DNA from 3 places in the Arthrobacter sp. BGA-UO-ETr-C19 genome. Region 1 is predicted to be linked to each of the others. Evidence: riboswitches for the same ligand, from Rfam matches in the RefSeq annotation. Region 1 holds a riboswitch; each other region holds the start of a gene.
What was found. Region 1 has a riboswitch for S-adenosylmethionine ahead of metX (homoserine O-acetyltransferase MetX). Riboswitches for the same ligand answer to the same signal wherever they lie in the genome.

Region 1 (4,876 bases):
AGTGGCGCGACGCCGTGCAGCCCAACACCAAGCTCTTCTTTGCCGAGGTGGTGTCCAACCCGCGGCAGGACGTCCTGGACATCGAAGGCGTTGCCCGGACAGCCCACGACGCCGGTGTGCCGCTGGTCGTGGACAACACCCTGTCCACGCCCTACCTCATCAGGCCGCTCGAGTGGGGCGCAGACGTCGTGGTGCACTCTGCCACCAAATACCTGGGCGGACACGGGGCCGCGATCGCCGGTGTCATCGTGGATTCCGGCAACTTCGACTTCGGCAAGGACCCGGAACGCTTCCCGGGCTTCAACACGCCGGACCCCACGTACAACGGACTGGTCTACGCCCGCGACCTCGGGGCAGGCGGCGCACTGGGGGCCAATCTGTCCTACATCCTCAAGGCGCGGGTCCAGCTGCTCCGCGACCTGGGTTCCGCGGTGTCCCCGTTCAATGCCTTCCTCATTGCGCAGGGCCTGGAAACGCTGAGCCTGCGCGTGGAGCGCCACGTTGCCAATGCGGTGGCGGTGGCCGGATGGCTGGAAGCCCGCCATGACGTGGAGTCCGTAGCCTACGCCGGGCTGCCGTCCAGCCCCTGGTACGAGCGGGGCCTGAAGTACGGGCCCAAGGGCACCGGCGCCGTGGTGGCCTTTACGGTGGCCGGCGGCGCCGAGGCAGGCAAGCGCTTCGTGGATGCCCTGGAACTGCACTCCCACGTGGCGAACATTGGTGACGTTCGCTCCCTCGTCATCCACCCGGCGTCGACCACGCACAGCCAGCTGAGTCCGGAGCAGCAGAGCGTGGCCGGGGTTGCCCCGGGCCTGGTCCGGCTGTCCGTGGGCCTGGAGCACATCGACGACATCCTGGCCGACCTCGACGCCGGATTCCGTGCCGCGAAAGGCGCCTGATTTCAGGTGCCCCGGGTGGAACTCCCGGCCCGGTAACGGGCCGGGAGTCACACAGCCGTCACATTCTTAGCGCAGATGTCCGCCTGTTTCGTAAACTGGGCAACAGGTCATGAGTGCCAGCGACAGCCCCGGCTTGCTGGCCGGCAACCCTCCTTCCGCGGTGGGGTGCCCCGGGTGAAGACCTGGCCTGCCGGACAGCTGCCGGCGGGCAAGCGCGTAGAAGAGGTTTACCTATGACGATTTCTGTCAGCAGCACCGACGTTTCCGCCGCCGAGGGTTCGCACCGAACGGCTTTGAACGGCACCGTTCCCGGCGGCGCAAACCAGGACGGCACAAACCCGGATGGCACAGTCCGGTACGTCAACATTGGCAGCCTGGAACTCGAAGCCGGAGGCTTCCTGCCGGACGTCACACTGGCGTACGAATCCTGGGGAACGCTCAACGAGGACGGCTCGAACGCCATCCTCGTTCAGCATGCCCTCACCGGCAGCACGCACGTGACGCGGGGTGCCGGTGACGAGGAGGGCTGGTGGGAACAGCTCGCCGGCCCCGGTGCGCCGGCGGACACTGACAGGTTCTTTGTCATTTCCATCAACATCCTGGGCGGCTGTTACGGGTCCACCGGGCCGTCGTCGACCGCGCCGGACGGCAAGCCCTGGGGTTCGCGCTTTCCGCTGGTGACACTCAGGGACTCCACCATCGCCGAGGCGAGGCTGGCCGACCGGCTCGGCATCAGCAGCTGGCACGCCGTGGTGGGCGGATCCATGGGTGGGGCCCGCGCCCTCGAATGGGCAGTGACTTTCCCGGAGCGGGTGCGCCGCTGCGGTGTCATCTCCGTCGGTGCCAAGAGCACGGCTGAACAAATCGCCTTCGCCCAGGCGCAGACTCTTGCCATCCGGCAGGACCGCCACTTCAACGGCGGCGACTACTACGGCGGGCCGGAACCTACTGAGGGGCTGGCGCTCGCCCGGCGGATTGCGCACATCACCTACCGCTCTGCCTACGAACTCGATTTCCGGTTCGGCAGGAACGCCCAGGCCGCTGAAGAGCCGCTGCAGGCCGGTGCACTGGCGGGCCGCGGCCGGTACCAGGTGGAGAGCTACCTCGACCACCAGGGCAACAAGCTGGTCCGGCGCTTCGACGCCAACAGCTACATCGCCCTGACGGAAGCACTCATGAGCCATGACGTCAGCCGGGGGCGGGGGACGCTCAAGGAAGCCCTGGCGCGGGCCTCCGCGGACTTCTTCGTCGCCGCGGTAGAGACGGACCGGCTGTACTTTCCTGCCCAGTCGGTGGAACTCGCCGAGGCCCTGCCCGGGAACGTGGATGTCCATATGATCGATTCGCCGATCGGCCACGACGGATTCCTCACGGAGATCGGCCAGCTGAACACCCAGCTCAGGGCACACCTCCTTAACTGACTCCAGGGCCGGTCCATGCGGCCGGAGCCGTCCGTATCGTGGCAATGCCGATGCCGCGTATGTGCATTTATGCAGATGCGCCCTGCACTATTTGGCGTTGAGCTTGCTTCATTGGCAGACCATACTCGTTGAATCCGGCGTTCGTGGTGCGCATCACACCGTTCGCCAATCGACTGGTCCCAGTGGTGTCGAGGAAGACGCCGAAGGAGTTCGCAATGAGTACGGAAAGCTCCGCCGCAAGGCGTGCAGAGGAAACCGATATCAAGGCCACAGGCCTCAAAAAAGTAGTCACGGCATCCATGGCCGGCACCGTCGTGGAGTGGTACGAGTTTTTCCTCTACGCCTCGGCTGCCACCCTGGTCTTCGGCAAGACCTTCTTCCCCAACGCCGGCACGGAGCTGGACGGCATCATCGCCGCCTTCCTCACGTACGCCGTAGGCTTCGTTGCGCGCCCGATCGGCGGCATCGTCTTCGGCCACTTCGGCGACAAGTTCGGCCGCAAGCAGCTGCTGCAGCTGAGCATCATCCTGGTGGGTGTCTCCACCTTCCTCATGGGCTGCCTGCCGACGTTCCAGCAGATCGGCTACTGGGCGCCCGCGCTCCTGGTCTTCCTGCGGTTTGCCCAGGGCTTTGCGGTCGGCGGTGAATGGGGCGGCGCGGTCCTTCTCGTGGCAGAGCACAGCCCCAGCAAGTCCCGTGGTTTCTGGGCCAGCTGGCCGCAGTCCGCCGTGCCCATGGGCAACCTTCTCGCCACGGCCGTGCTGTTCATCCTGTCGTCCACGCTGACCCAGGAAGCGTTCCTGGGCTGGGGCTGGCGCGTGGCGTTCTGGCTCTCGGCGGTGATCGTCCTGATCGGTTACTACATCCGCACCAAGGTCAACGATGCCCCGATCTTCCTTGAGGCCCGCAAAGAGGTCGAGGCCGGGCACAAGGGCTACGGCGTTGCCGAGGTCTTCAAGCGCTACCCGCGCGGCGTTTTCACCGCGATGGGCCTGCGCTTCGCCGAGAACATCCTGTACTACCTCGTGGTCACGTTCTCCATTACGTACCTCAAGACCGTGGTGCAGGCCGACACGACGCGGATCCTGCTGCTGCTGCTGGTTGCCCACGCTGTGCACTTCGCCGCTGTGCCGCTGGTGGGCAAGCTGTCGGACCGCTTCGGCCGCAGGCCCGTCTACATGGCCGGTGCCATCCTGGGCGCCACGTGGGGCTTCTTCGCCTTCCCGATGATGGACACCAAGAACGACGTCATCATCCTGGCGGCCATCATGATCGGCCTGCTGTTCCACGCACTCATGTATGCCGGCCAGCCCGCCATCATGGCGGAAATGTTCCCCACCAGAATGCGCTACTCCGGCGTCTCGCTGGGCTACCAGGTGACCTCCATCGTCGCCGGTTCACTGGCCCCGATCATCGCCGCGTCACTCCTGGGCACCTACAAGTCCTCCGTTCCGGTGGCCATCTACCTGCTGATCGCCTGCGTCATCACCGCCGTTGCGGTGTTCTTCCTGAAGGAAACCCGCGGCATTTCGCTCCATGACGTGGACGCGGCCGACGCCCAGGGCACTGCCGACCTGCTCGCGGCCGGCAAGAAGTAAGCCCGGCTTTAGCCTCGAGCCCGACGAGCAAACAGCAGCTGCCCGGACCCTCCACGCCTGCGGGGCCCGGGCAGTTGCCCGTTCACCGAAACCAAGGAATTCCATGAAAGCAGCAGTCCTCTACTCCACCGTCCCCGGCACCAGTACTGCAGCGCAGAAGCGCAGCTACACGGACGCGCGGCCCCTGGTGGTGCAGGAGCTGGACCGGCCGGAGCCGCGTGCCGGCGAGCTCGGCGTTGCCATCACCTACTCCAGCCTGTGCCATTCGGACCTTTCCGTGGTGGACGGTTCGCGGGTCCGGCCCCTGCCCATGGCGCTGGGCCACGAGGCGGTGGGGCGGGTCGTGTCTGTCGGCGACGGCGTCTCCGACGTGTCGGCCGGGGACCACGTGGTGCTGGTCTTCGTGCCGAGCTGCGGGGACTGCCGCGCCTGCCGGTCCGGCCGTCCCGCGCTCTGCCATCGGGCGGCCGAGGTCAACGGCTCGGGCGACCTGCTCCACGGCGAGGCGCTGCTGCGGACGCCGTCGGGGGAGCGGATCAACCACCACCTGGGCGTCTCGGCTTTCGCCGATCATGCCGTGGTGGCCCGGGAATCGGTGGTGGTGATTGACGACGACGTCCCGGACACTGTCGCGGCGATGTTCGGTTGCGCCGTGCTCACCGGCATGGGGGCTGTGCTCAACACCGCCGCTGTCACGGCCGGCCAGTCGGTGGCCGTTTTCGGGCTGGGGGCCGTGGGCCTTTCCGCCGTCATGGCCGCCTCCCTCGCCGGGGCCGGCAGCGTGATCGCCATCGATCCCAATTCCGGCAAGCACCAGCTCGCCCTCGACTGTGGCGCCACCGCTGTGGGGACGCCCGAGGACGCGGCCCGGCTCATCGCGGAGGCCGCCGGCGACGGCGTCGACGTCGCCATCGAAGCGGTTGGCTCAGCCGGCGTGATTGCTGCGTGCCTCGGGCAT
Region 2 (4,876 bases), on a different contig from region 1:
CCGCTGGGTGCCCAGCCGGAGCGCGAGGGCATCAACCCTGTCGGCCAGTTCCTGGTAGGTGAGAGTGAAATTGTCTGTGAAAATGGCGGGCCTGTCCCCGTGGCCTGCGAGATCGGCGGCGAAGGGCACCCGCGCGAAATCAAGCTGCGTGGTCACCGCACGATGATATTAGTTAAGGCTTACCTAAGTAAAACCGTCCTGCCGCCTGTTACGCCGTGCCATACTCAGTCCGTGACCGGGGCATATGCATTCCGGGCCCCGTTGTGGCTCTATCCGGGCGAAGCCGCCTGGCACTTCATCACGTTGCCGGTGGACATTGCGGAGGAGGGGACGATGTCGAGGTTCGGCTGGCCGTCAGTTACTAGAAGCCAGAAGCCAGCCAGCCCCGCGGCGCCATATGGCGGCGGTTAGGCTGCTCCGGTCCACCGGGCCGGCGCAGCCGCCGGCCTGTGCAGCGGTGTTCCGCTGGCATCCGACGCCGTGCGCCTCTTGCCGAATCCCTGCCTGCGGTGCTCGGCCCGTGCCGAAAGTGGGGCCTGGGCAGGCACGTGCGGCACAGCACGTCCTGGCTCTGCGGCGTTGGCCGTCGCCTGAGGTGCCGCCGGGGAGAGGTCCGTAATAAGCCCCGTCCCGGCGCATTCGCGTACGTCGGCGATCGCAGCAGCGGCCGCACGCTTGTCCTTGAACGGTGCGGAGATCGCCAGCACGGTTCCATCGGGCGCCTTCAGTCGGAACCGGAACTGGGACTCTGCATCAACGAAAACTTCAAATACTCCGGCCATGGCGTTCCTTCCGGTCAGGGAGGCTGCGCGCAGCGTCGTCGCGGCCGCGGCCCCGAACGCATCGCTGCGTCTGTCCTGGGTGTCGTGCTGAACCGACAGGGGTTCGGTCGGTTCATCGGTGTTATTAGAGTCTGACCAGTGTGCACGAAGCCTAACAAGACCATTCGTGTAAACCCTGGGTAAACCCTGCCTGTCCACCCACTAAACCGTGCCGCAGTCCCGTTCTCAAGGACGCCCGAAACGAAGGGACGTGCAGCGCAATGCACGTACACAGCCCGCCATTGGACGTAAGAACAGCCGGGCCCGGAAGGGTCAGATCTGCTTGAGCGCCTGCTCCAGGTCCGCGATGAGGTCATCCGCATCTTCCAGGCCCACGGACAGCCGCACCACTCCGTCGCTGAGCCCGATCGCGGCGCGTCCTTCCGGCCCCATGGCACGGTGCGTCGTGGTGGCGGGATGGGTGATCAGCGACTTGGCGTCGCCCAGGTTGTTGGAGATGTCGATGATCCTCAGGGCGTCCAGCAGCGCGAAGGCGGCTTCCTTGCCCGACTGGCCTGCCGTCGTCGCAAGCTCCAGCGTGAGGACGGTGCCGCCGGCCTTCATCTGCTTGGCCGCCAGCTCGAACTGCGGGTGGGACTTCAGCAGCGGGTACTTCACCCAGCTGACGGCGGGCTGGGCCTCCAGCCATTCGGCCAGGCGGAGCGCCGTGGCGGAGGAGTGGTTCACGCGGAGCGCCATGGTCTCCAGGCCCTTGGTGAGCACCCAGGCGTTGAACGCGGAGAGTGCCGGGCCGGTGTGGCGCATGAGCTGCTTGACCGGCCCGTCGATGAATTCCTTGGTGCCCAGGATGGCGCCGCCCATCACCCGGCCCTGGCCGTCGATGTGCTTGGTGCCGGAGTAGACGACCACGTCCGCGCCGAGGTCTCCGCAGCGCTGCAGCAGCGGGGTGGCGAAGACGTTGTCCGCCACCACCTTGGCGCCGGCGGCGTGGGCGAGTTCGCTGACCGCGGCGATGTCCACGATCTCCTGCATGGGGTTGGACGGGGATTCGAAGAAGACGGCCGTGGTGGGCACCGAGAGGGCCGCACGCCACTGCTCGAGGTCCGGCCCGTCCACGAACACGGTCTCCACGCCCCAGCGCGGCAGGATCTCGTTGAGGATCACGAAGCAGGAGCCGAACAGGGACCGGCTGGCGACCACGCGGTCCCCGGCCGCGAGCAGGGCGCCCAGGGCGGTGAACACGGCGGACATGCCGGACGCCGTAGCAAAGCACGCCTCCGTGCCCTCCAGCAGCCGCAGACGTTCCTGGAACGTGGCCACGGACGGGTTGCCGTAGCGCGAGTAGACGAAGCGTTCGTCCTCGCCGGTGAAGGCGCGTTCGGCGGCAGCGGCTGACTCGTAAACAAACCCGGAGTTCAGGAAGACGGGCTCGGTGGTCTCTTGGAAATTGGTACGGTCAAGCCCGCCGCGGACGGCCTGGGTATCGGGGCTCCAGCCGGCGGCGTCGTGATTAAAGGTCAACTTAGTTCTTTCCCAGGTTCGTCGGCAGGCCGCGGTTCTTCCAGCCGTTAACGGTGCGCTCACCGTAGCGGTCGGGCTCGCCCTCGAAGCCTTCGAGGACGTTGTAGGCGGTGAAACCCGCCTGTGTGGCGGCGATGGCGGCGGCGATGGAGCGCTGGCCGGAGCGGCACAGGAACACCAGCTCCACCCCGGTGTCCTCAGGCGCCTGCTGCTTCAGCTGCTCGACGAAGTCGGGGTTGGGAATGCCGCCGGGAAAGGTCCACTGGATGAAAAGAGGATCATTTTCCGTGGCCTTGGTGTCCGGGATGCCGATGTGCGCCCATTCGCCCTCGGTGCGCACATCCACCAGGACGGCGCCCTCCTCGAGCTTGGCCCACGCGTCCTGCGGGGTGAGGTCTCCGGCGTAGCTCATGCGTGGCCCTCGTAGGCTTCTGCGTTGAGGTCGTCATCGGAGTCCAGCCGGTCCACGGCGGTGGCGACGGCGGCATCCGCGGTGGCGATGGCGGCGGGCAGCACAAGGGCCTGGGCCACGATGACGCTGGTGCCGTTGAAGGTTGCGGCGGGGCTGCCGTGCAGCACGTATCCCTCGGCCAAGGCAGCCGAGATGCGCTCACAGAACGCACGGTCGTCCGGGCCCGTGATCAGGCGGTAGGACAGCTTTTCCTCGGGTTTATCCTGCTGGGACGGCAGCGTTGCAACGGCGGGGGCGTCTGACACGACGGATCTCCTTTTCTCACGCTTGCAGCTCGAAGTGGTCGATATGCCGAGTATTCACCTGAGGCACCCCGCCGTGGAAGGAGGGTTGCCGACCGGCCAGTCAGGGCTTAATGCCGGTACTCATTACTCCCGAAAAACGTAACACTGACGACGGCGGTGCGCACCGCCGTCGTCGTCATGTTCCGTAACGCATCCAAAGCAACGGGGTGGGGACAGCAGTCCAAGCGCTGCGGTTACAAAGCCTGTGGCCGGGAGGATAATGACGGGAGATGAACCGCCGTAACGCCGGATGAAACCAGGCCACAGTGAATGATTCGACCGCGAATACAGTGACTCCCATGCTGCACTTTGGATGGTTTGTGGGCCACGGCTTCGGGGTTCAGGGCTGGGGGACGCCCGGCTACGGAATCGGCTATGACTGGAAGAAGCCCGCCCCCTACCAGCATGCGGTCCGGGAGTTCGAGCGGGCCGGGCTGGACCTGTTCATCATCGAGGATTCGCTCACGGTCCCGGACACGTATGGCGGCAGCGCGCAGGTTTCGCTGGCGCAGGCATCCTTTGCGCCCAAGCACGATCCGCTGGCCCTGGTGCCGTACCTGCTGTCCGCCACGGAGCATCTCGGCATTGTGCCCACTATCAGCGCCTCCTTCTATCCGCCGTTCACCGCGGCCCGGCTGCTGGCTACGCTGCAGCACTTCTCCAACGGGCAGCTGGGCTGGAACGTGGTGACCTCCGGCAGCGACCTTGCCGCGCAGAACTACGGGCTGGACCAGCAGATCGAGCACGACCTCCGCTACGAGAAGGCCGAGGAGTTCGTGGACGTCGTGCGCAAGCTTTGGCGCAGCTGGGAACCCGACGCCATCCTGGAGGACGCCCGGGCCGGCGTCTTCGCGGACCATACCAAGGTCCGGCCCATCCACCACGACGGGGAGTTCTTCAAGGTCCGCGGACCGCTGAACACGGCACCGCTGCCGGAGGAGCCGGTGCTGGTGCAGGCCGGGGCATCCCCGCGGGGCAAGGCCTTCGCCGGCGCGAACGCGGATGTTGCCATTGCCTTGGCCCGCGGTGCGGACGGCATGAAGGCGTACCGGGACTCCATCCGAGCCGAGGCCGCCGGGGCCGGCCGGAACCCCGACGACGTCAAGGTGCTGTTCGTCCTCAAACCCACGGTGACCGGTTCCAGGGCCGAGGCGGAGGAGCTGCGGGCTGCCCGCCGGGAACTCACGCAACGGGACATCGACAGCCAGCTCAACTCGATCTCCTATCTGTCCGTCATCGACTTCAAGCAGTTCGACCTCGATGCGCCCCTCCCCGAGCTCAGCACCAACAGCAACCAGGGCACGCTGGAGCACTTCTCCAAGGCCGCGCCGCCGGGGTCCACCCTGCGGCAGATCCTGCAGGCCCGCAGCGGCGGCGCCGGCGACAGCATCATCGGCACCGCGGAGGAAATCGCCGACTACCTCGAGGAGACCGGGGCCGCGGTGGGCGGCGACGGGTTCCTCTTCTCCGGCTTCGTGGATCCGGCCACCATTCACGGCGTGCTGGACAGGCTGGCGCCGGTGCTTCGGAGGCGGGGACTGCTGCGGACGAGTTACGGCGACGGCGGCTTCCGCCGGAACCTGCTGGACTTCTAGCGCCATGGCAGGGGCCAGGGGGTACGACGGGCTGTTGCCGGGCGTCCGGCGCGGCACGTTCCTGATCGGTACCGCCCACATCCGAGCTGACGACGTTGCCGAAGTGGCGGCCGATCCCGCGGTGGAGGTGGTCCTCAGTGCCGAAGCCCTCGAGCTCGTGGGCCTGTCCCGCGAGGTGGTGCAGGCGGCCATCGATTCCGGCCGCCGCGTCTACGGCCTGAA
Region 3 (4,876 bases), on a different contig from region 1:
TGGCCTCCGGCCCTTCACGGCTGAGCGGCATTGCCCATCTCCGGGGACACGAGACAGACCGGCTCGCCGCGCTGGTCACCGAGATCAACCGCCTCGGCGGCGATGCCGAGGAAACCTCCGACGGCCTCATCATCCGGCCAGCGGAACTGCACGCCGGCGTCGTGCACAGCTACGCCGACCACCGGATGGCCACCGCCGGTGCCATCCTTGGGCTGGCCGTCAGGGGTGTGGAAGTGCAGGACATCGCAACGACGTCCAAGACCATGCCGGACTTCCCCCAGCTGTGGGCGGACATGCTCGGCCAGCGGATCGGCGCAGTGGCAAACACCGCAGGGACCACCGGTGGCACGCAGCACTGATTCCTGGGACGAATCCGACGTCCGGATCCGGCCGAACAAAAAAGGTTCCCGCCCCCGGACGAAGGACCGCCCCAGCCATGAGGATGCCGTCACGGGGCGGATCATCACTGTTGACCGGGGCCGTTACACGGCCGTCGTGGGCGAGGACTCCGGCCACGAGCGGACTGTCATCGCCGCCCGCGCCCGGGAACTGCGCCGCTCCCCCGTAGTGGCCGGCGACTTCGTGTCGCTCGTGGGCGACGTCTCCGGCGCACCGGACACCCTCGCCCGGCTCGTGAAAATCCAGGACCGCAAGACCCTGCTGCGCCGCAGCGCCGACGACACCGACCCGGTGGAACGCGCTGTTGTTGCCAACGCGGACCAGCTGGTGGTGGTGGTCGCTGCCGCCAACCCGGAACCCCGCACCGGCTTCATCGACCGGGCGCTCGTGGCAGCCTACGACGCCGGGATCGAGCCGCTGCTGCTGGTCACCAAGGCGGACGTCAAGGACCCCACCGAGCTGCTGGACAACTACCGCCACCTCGACTTTCCGGTCATCATCAGCCGCACGGCTGACTCGGAAGCCTCCGGCATCGACGCACGGTCCGACGACGGCCTCTCCGCCCGGCTCGACGTTGCCGCGGTGTCCGAACTCCGCGCCCATCTGGACGGCAAGGTGACCGTGATGCTGGGCCATTCCGGCGTCGGAAAATCCACCATGGTCAATGCGCTGACGGGCGCCGAACGTGCCACCGGCGGCGTCAACGCCGTGACGGGCCGCGGACGGCACACGTCGTCGTCGGCCCTCGCGCTCAGGCTCGCTGACGCCCCGGCCGGGAGCTGGATCATCGACACGCCGGGCATCCGCTCGTTCGGGCTGGCCCACGTCGACCCGGACCGCATCCTGCACTCCTTCCCCGACCTTGAGCCGGGCACCGAGGCCTGCGAACGCGGCTGCAAGCACGACGCCACCGCCGTCAACTGCGGCGTGGACGCATGGGTCGCGGCCGGTCATGCCGGTCCCACCGGGGCAGCCAGGCTCGCGTCCCTGCGCCGCCTGCTGGGCACCGACCCGCGCCTGGAGGCCCAGGAAACCAAGGAACTCGGCAGCGTCGGCTAGCCTTCCCCGGCGCAGCCCGGCCGCCGCCTCCCCGCCCCACCGGGCCTTTGAGGGTAGTTTGGAACCATGACCCAACCCGCTTCAACCTACAACGATGACCTGCGTCTGGCCCATGTGCTGGCCGATTCCGTGGACGACCAGACCATGAGCCGGTTCAAGGCGCTGGACCTCAAGATCGAGACGAAGCCAGATCTGACGCCGGTCACCGATGCGGACAAGGCCGCCGAGGAGTCCATCCGCGGCCAGCTGTCCCGCTCCCGTCCCCGCGACGCCGTGCTCGGTGAGGAGTTCGGAAGTTCCGGCCACGGTTCCCGCCGCTGGATCATCGACCCCATCGACGGCACCAAGAACTTTGTCCGCGGGGTGCCGGTTTGGGCCACGCTGATCGCCCTCGTCGACGAGGGCGAACCCGTCGTGGGCGTGGTCAGTGCCCCCGCGCTCGGCAAGCGCTGGTGGGCGGCCAGAGGCGCGGGCGCCTACTCGGGCCGTTCCCTCGCCGCTGCCACGAGGCTCAAGGTATCCAACGTGTCCAGCCTCGCCGACGCCTCGCTGTCCTACTCCAGCCTCGGCGGGTGGAAGGACCGCGGCAACCTCGATGAATTCCTCCAGCTCACCGAGGACGTGTGGCGCACCCGCGCCTTCGGCGATTTCTGGTCCTACTGCATGGTGGCAGAAGGCGCCGTTGACATCGCCTGCGAACCGGAACTGAACCTCTATGACATGGCGGCACTCGTGCCGATCGTGACGGAGGCAGGCGGCCGTTTCACGTCCCTCGAAGGAACCGACGGCCCGTTCGGTGGCAACGCGCTGGCAACCAACTCGATCCTGCACTCGGAAGTCCTCAAGCGCCTGAACCCCCAGCTGGACGATTTGCTCTAGTTCCCCCGTCCCCAGCCCCTGCGCCTTAGCGCTGAATATTACGACGGCGGGCGCCCCCTTTTGGCGGCGTCCGCCGTCGTTTATTCGACCGAAGGCCCGATATCCGGGCTGCGTAATAATCCGCTTAACATTCCGGACTGGCTTTTTCATCGCCCCTCCGGATGTCCTAGTCTCGTTACAGGTCACGAGTGCCAGCGCTAAACCCCGGTTAGCTGGCCGGCAACCCTCCATTCGCGGTGGGGTGCCCCGGGTGACGACCAGGCCGATCCGGAACGGACCCGGCAAGCGCGGATCCCCGTCACACGGGGTCCTTTCTCAGTGAGGTCCCATGACGACTGCAATCATTTCTTCCACCACCGACGCTGGCGTGCTGGACGGCCGATTTGCCGCCGCCGGCCGTCCCCTGGCCGCCGTCACCGGCGCAGAAATCCAGGCTCCGCTGATCCAGGGCGGCCACGTCCGCTACGCCAACCTCGATTACGGCGCCTCCGCGCCTGCACTGTCGGTTGTTTCTGCGTACCTCAACGAGATCCTGCCCTACTACGCGAGCGTGCACCGCGGCGCCGGCTATGCCTCGCAGATCAGCACCTCCGTGTACGAGAACTCGCGGAGCATCGTGCGGGAGTTCGTGGGCGGCCGCGCCGATGACGCCGTCATCTTCACCCGCAACACCACCGACTCCCTCAACCTGCTGGCCGGTTGCCTGCCGGTGGAGGACCACCACCACACCGGTGAAGTCCTGTACCTGGACATCGAGCACCACGCCAACCTGCTGCCGTGGCAGGGCGTACCGCACCGCAGCGTGGTGGCCTCGGAAACGCTCGAAGCCACCATCAGCAGCCTGCGCACCGAACTCGAGCACGGCGACGTCAGCCTCCTTGCCGTGACCGGCGCCTCCAACGTCACCGGCGAAATCCTTCCCATCCGGCGTCTCGCTGCGCTGGCCCATGAATACGGCGCCCGGATCGTGGTGGACGCCGCCCAGCTCGCGCCGCACCGCCGCGTCAACATCGCCGCGGACGACGTCGACTACCTCGCCTTCTCCGGCCACAAGCTCTACGCCCCCTTCGGGGCCGGCGTCCTGATCGGCCGCCCGGACTGGCTCGACGCCGGCACCCCCCACCTCGCCGGCGGCGGCGCCGTGAGCGAGGCCAGGCTCGACGGCGTCAGCTGGGCCATCGGACCCGCCCGCCACGAGGGCGGCTCACCCAACGTCCTCGGAGCTGCCACCCTGGCCCGGGCCACCCAGGTCATCGCTGCCCTTGATCCGCAGCACTGGCACGCCCACGAAGCCGCCATCCGGTCCTTCCTCGTCGAGGGGCTGCGCAGGATCGACGGCGTCACCGTCCACCAGATCTTCGCGGACAGCGACCCGGACGACGCCATTGGCGTGGTCAACTTCTCCGTGGAGGGTTACGACGCCGGCCTGGTGGCCGCCTACCTGTCGGCCGAACACGGCGTGGGCCTGCGCGACGGACGCTTCTGCGCGCACCCGCTGCTGAAGCGCCTCGGTCTGCCGTCCGGTTCCCTGCGCGCCAGCTTCGGCGTGGGGTCCCGGCTCGAGGACGCCCAGCGGCTGCTCGCCGGCATCGAAGAGCTCCGCCGCTCCGGCCTCGGCTGGGATTACGTGGTGGATGCCGGGCGCTGGGTTCCGGCGAACGACACCCGCACCTACCCCGAGTGGGCACCCAACACGCCCGGCACCGCCGGTGCCGCACCCTGCGCCCAGGATTAATTGCCGCGCTGAATTAAGACGCCGCCCCCGGCCTGCGACGCCACCGGTCCCCGTACGGTAAATTCGAAAGGTAATTTTCGACGTCGGGCTAAGGAGACTGTGCGTGGCACGGGGCGGTCCCAAACTTCATCACGGGCGGCGGCAGGAGCTTGGGCAGAGCTTCCAGGACGGCGGCGAGCACTACCACCGCGTCCGTCCCGGCTACCCTGGTGATTCCGCGGACTGGCTCATTCCAGCCGGAGCCCGCACTGCTGCCGACATCGGAGCCGGAACCGGCAAGTTCACGGCATTGCTCGTGGAACGCGGACTGAGCGTCAGCGCGGTGGACCCTTCCGCGGACATGCTGGAGCAGCTCAGCCGTACCTACCCCGGGGTTCAGGCCCTGGAAGGGACCGCGGAGGAGACCGGACTGCCCGACGCCTCGTTCGACGTCGCCAGCGTTGCCCAGGCGTGGCACTGGTGCGACCCGCTGCGGGCCAGCACCGAGATTTCCCGGATCCTCAGGCCCCACGGGGTGCTGGGCCTGATCTGGAACCAGCTGGACACGTCAGTGCCCTGGGTGCACCGGCTGTCCCGCATCATGCACGCCGGCGACGTCCACAAACCCGACTTCCGCCCCAAAATCGGCCCGGAATTCACGTCCCTGGAGAGCCATTTAACGCGGTGGGAAGATGCCGTTACCCCGGACGACATCCTCGAACTGGCCAAGTCCCGCAGCTATTACCTCAGGGCCAACGAATCCACCCGCTCCAAGGTGACCGGCAATCTGACCTGGTACCTGCACGAGCACCTGGGGCATGCCGA

Region 2: linked by a shared signal. The riboswitch ahead of AC57BR_RS16450 (DUF1737 domain-containing protein) and the one ahead of metX (homoserine O-acetyltransferase MetX) in region 1 are both predicted to bind S-adenosylmethionine.
Region 3: linked by a shared signal. The riboswitch ahead of AC57BR_RS23400 (aminotransferase class V-fold PLP-dependent enzyme) and the one ahead of metX (homoserine O-acetyltransferase MetX) in region 1 are both predicted to bind S-adenosylmethionine.

Annotation. Positions count from the first base shown of each region.
Region 1 is NZ_JCAQPC010000012.1:4,242-9,117, reverse strand. Features, by position in the region: gene AC57BR_RS05735 (bifunctional o-acetylhomoserine/o-acetylserine sulfhydrylase) at 1-899, shown strand, start outside; SAM riboswitch class IV at 1,005-1,120, shown strand; gene metX (homoserine O-acetyltransferase MetX) at 1,133-2,320, shown strand; gene AC57BR_RS05725 (MFS transporter) at 2,536-3,918, shown strand; gene AC57BR_RS05720 (alcohol dehydrogenase catalytic domain-containing protein) at 4,022-4,876, shown strand, end outside.
Region 2 is NZ_JCAQPC010000023.1:54,888-59,763, forward strand. Features, by position in the region: gene AC57BR_RS16430 (AMP-binding protein) at 1-156, opposite strand, end outside; gene AC57BR_RS16435 (YegP family protein) at 408-782, opposite strand; gene AC57BR_RS16440 (O-succinylhomoserine sulfhydrylase) at 1,095-2,303, opposite strand; gene AC57BR_RS16445 (rhodanese-like domain-containing protein) at 2,305-2,715, opposite strand; gene AC57BR_RS16450 (DUF1737 domain-containing protein) at 2,712-3,020, opposite strand; SAM riboswitch class IV at 3,034-3,148, opposite strand; gene AC57BR_RS16455 (NtaA/DmoA family FMN-dependent monooxygenase) at 3,359-4,654, shown strand; gene AC57BR_RS16460 (aromatic amino acid ammonia-lyase) at 4,659-4,876, shown strand, end outside.
Region 3 is NZ_JCAQPC010000024.1:970,671-975,546, reverse strand. Features, by position in the region: gene aroA (3-phosphoshikimate 1-carboxyvinyltransferase) at 1-359, shown strand, start outside; gene rsgA (ribosome small subunit-dependent GTPase A) at 343-1,458, shown strand; gene hisN (histidinol-phosphatase) at 1,525-2,337, shown strand; SAM riboswitch class IV at 2,518-2,631, shown strand; gene AC57BR_RS23400 (aminotransferase class V-fold PLP-dependent enzyme) at 2,666-4,072, shown strand; gene AC57BR_RS23395 (class I SAM-dependent methyltransferase) at 4,176-4,876, shown strand, end outside.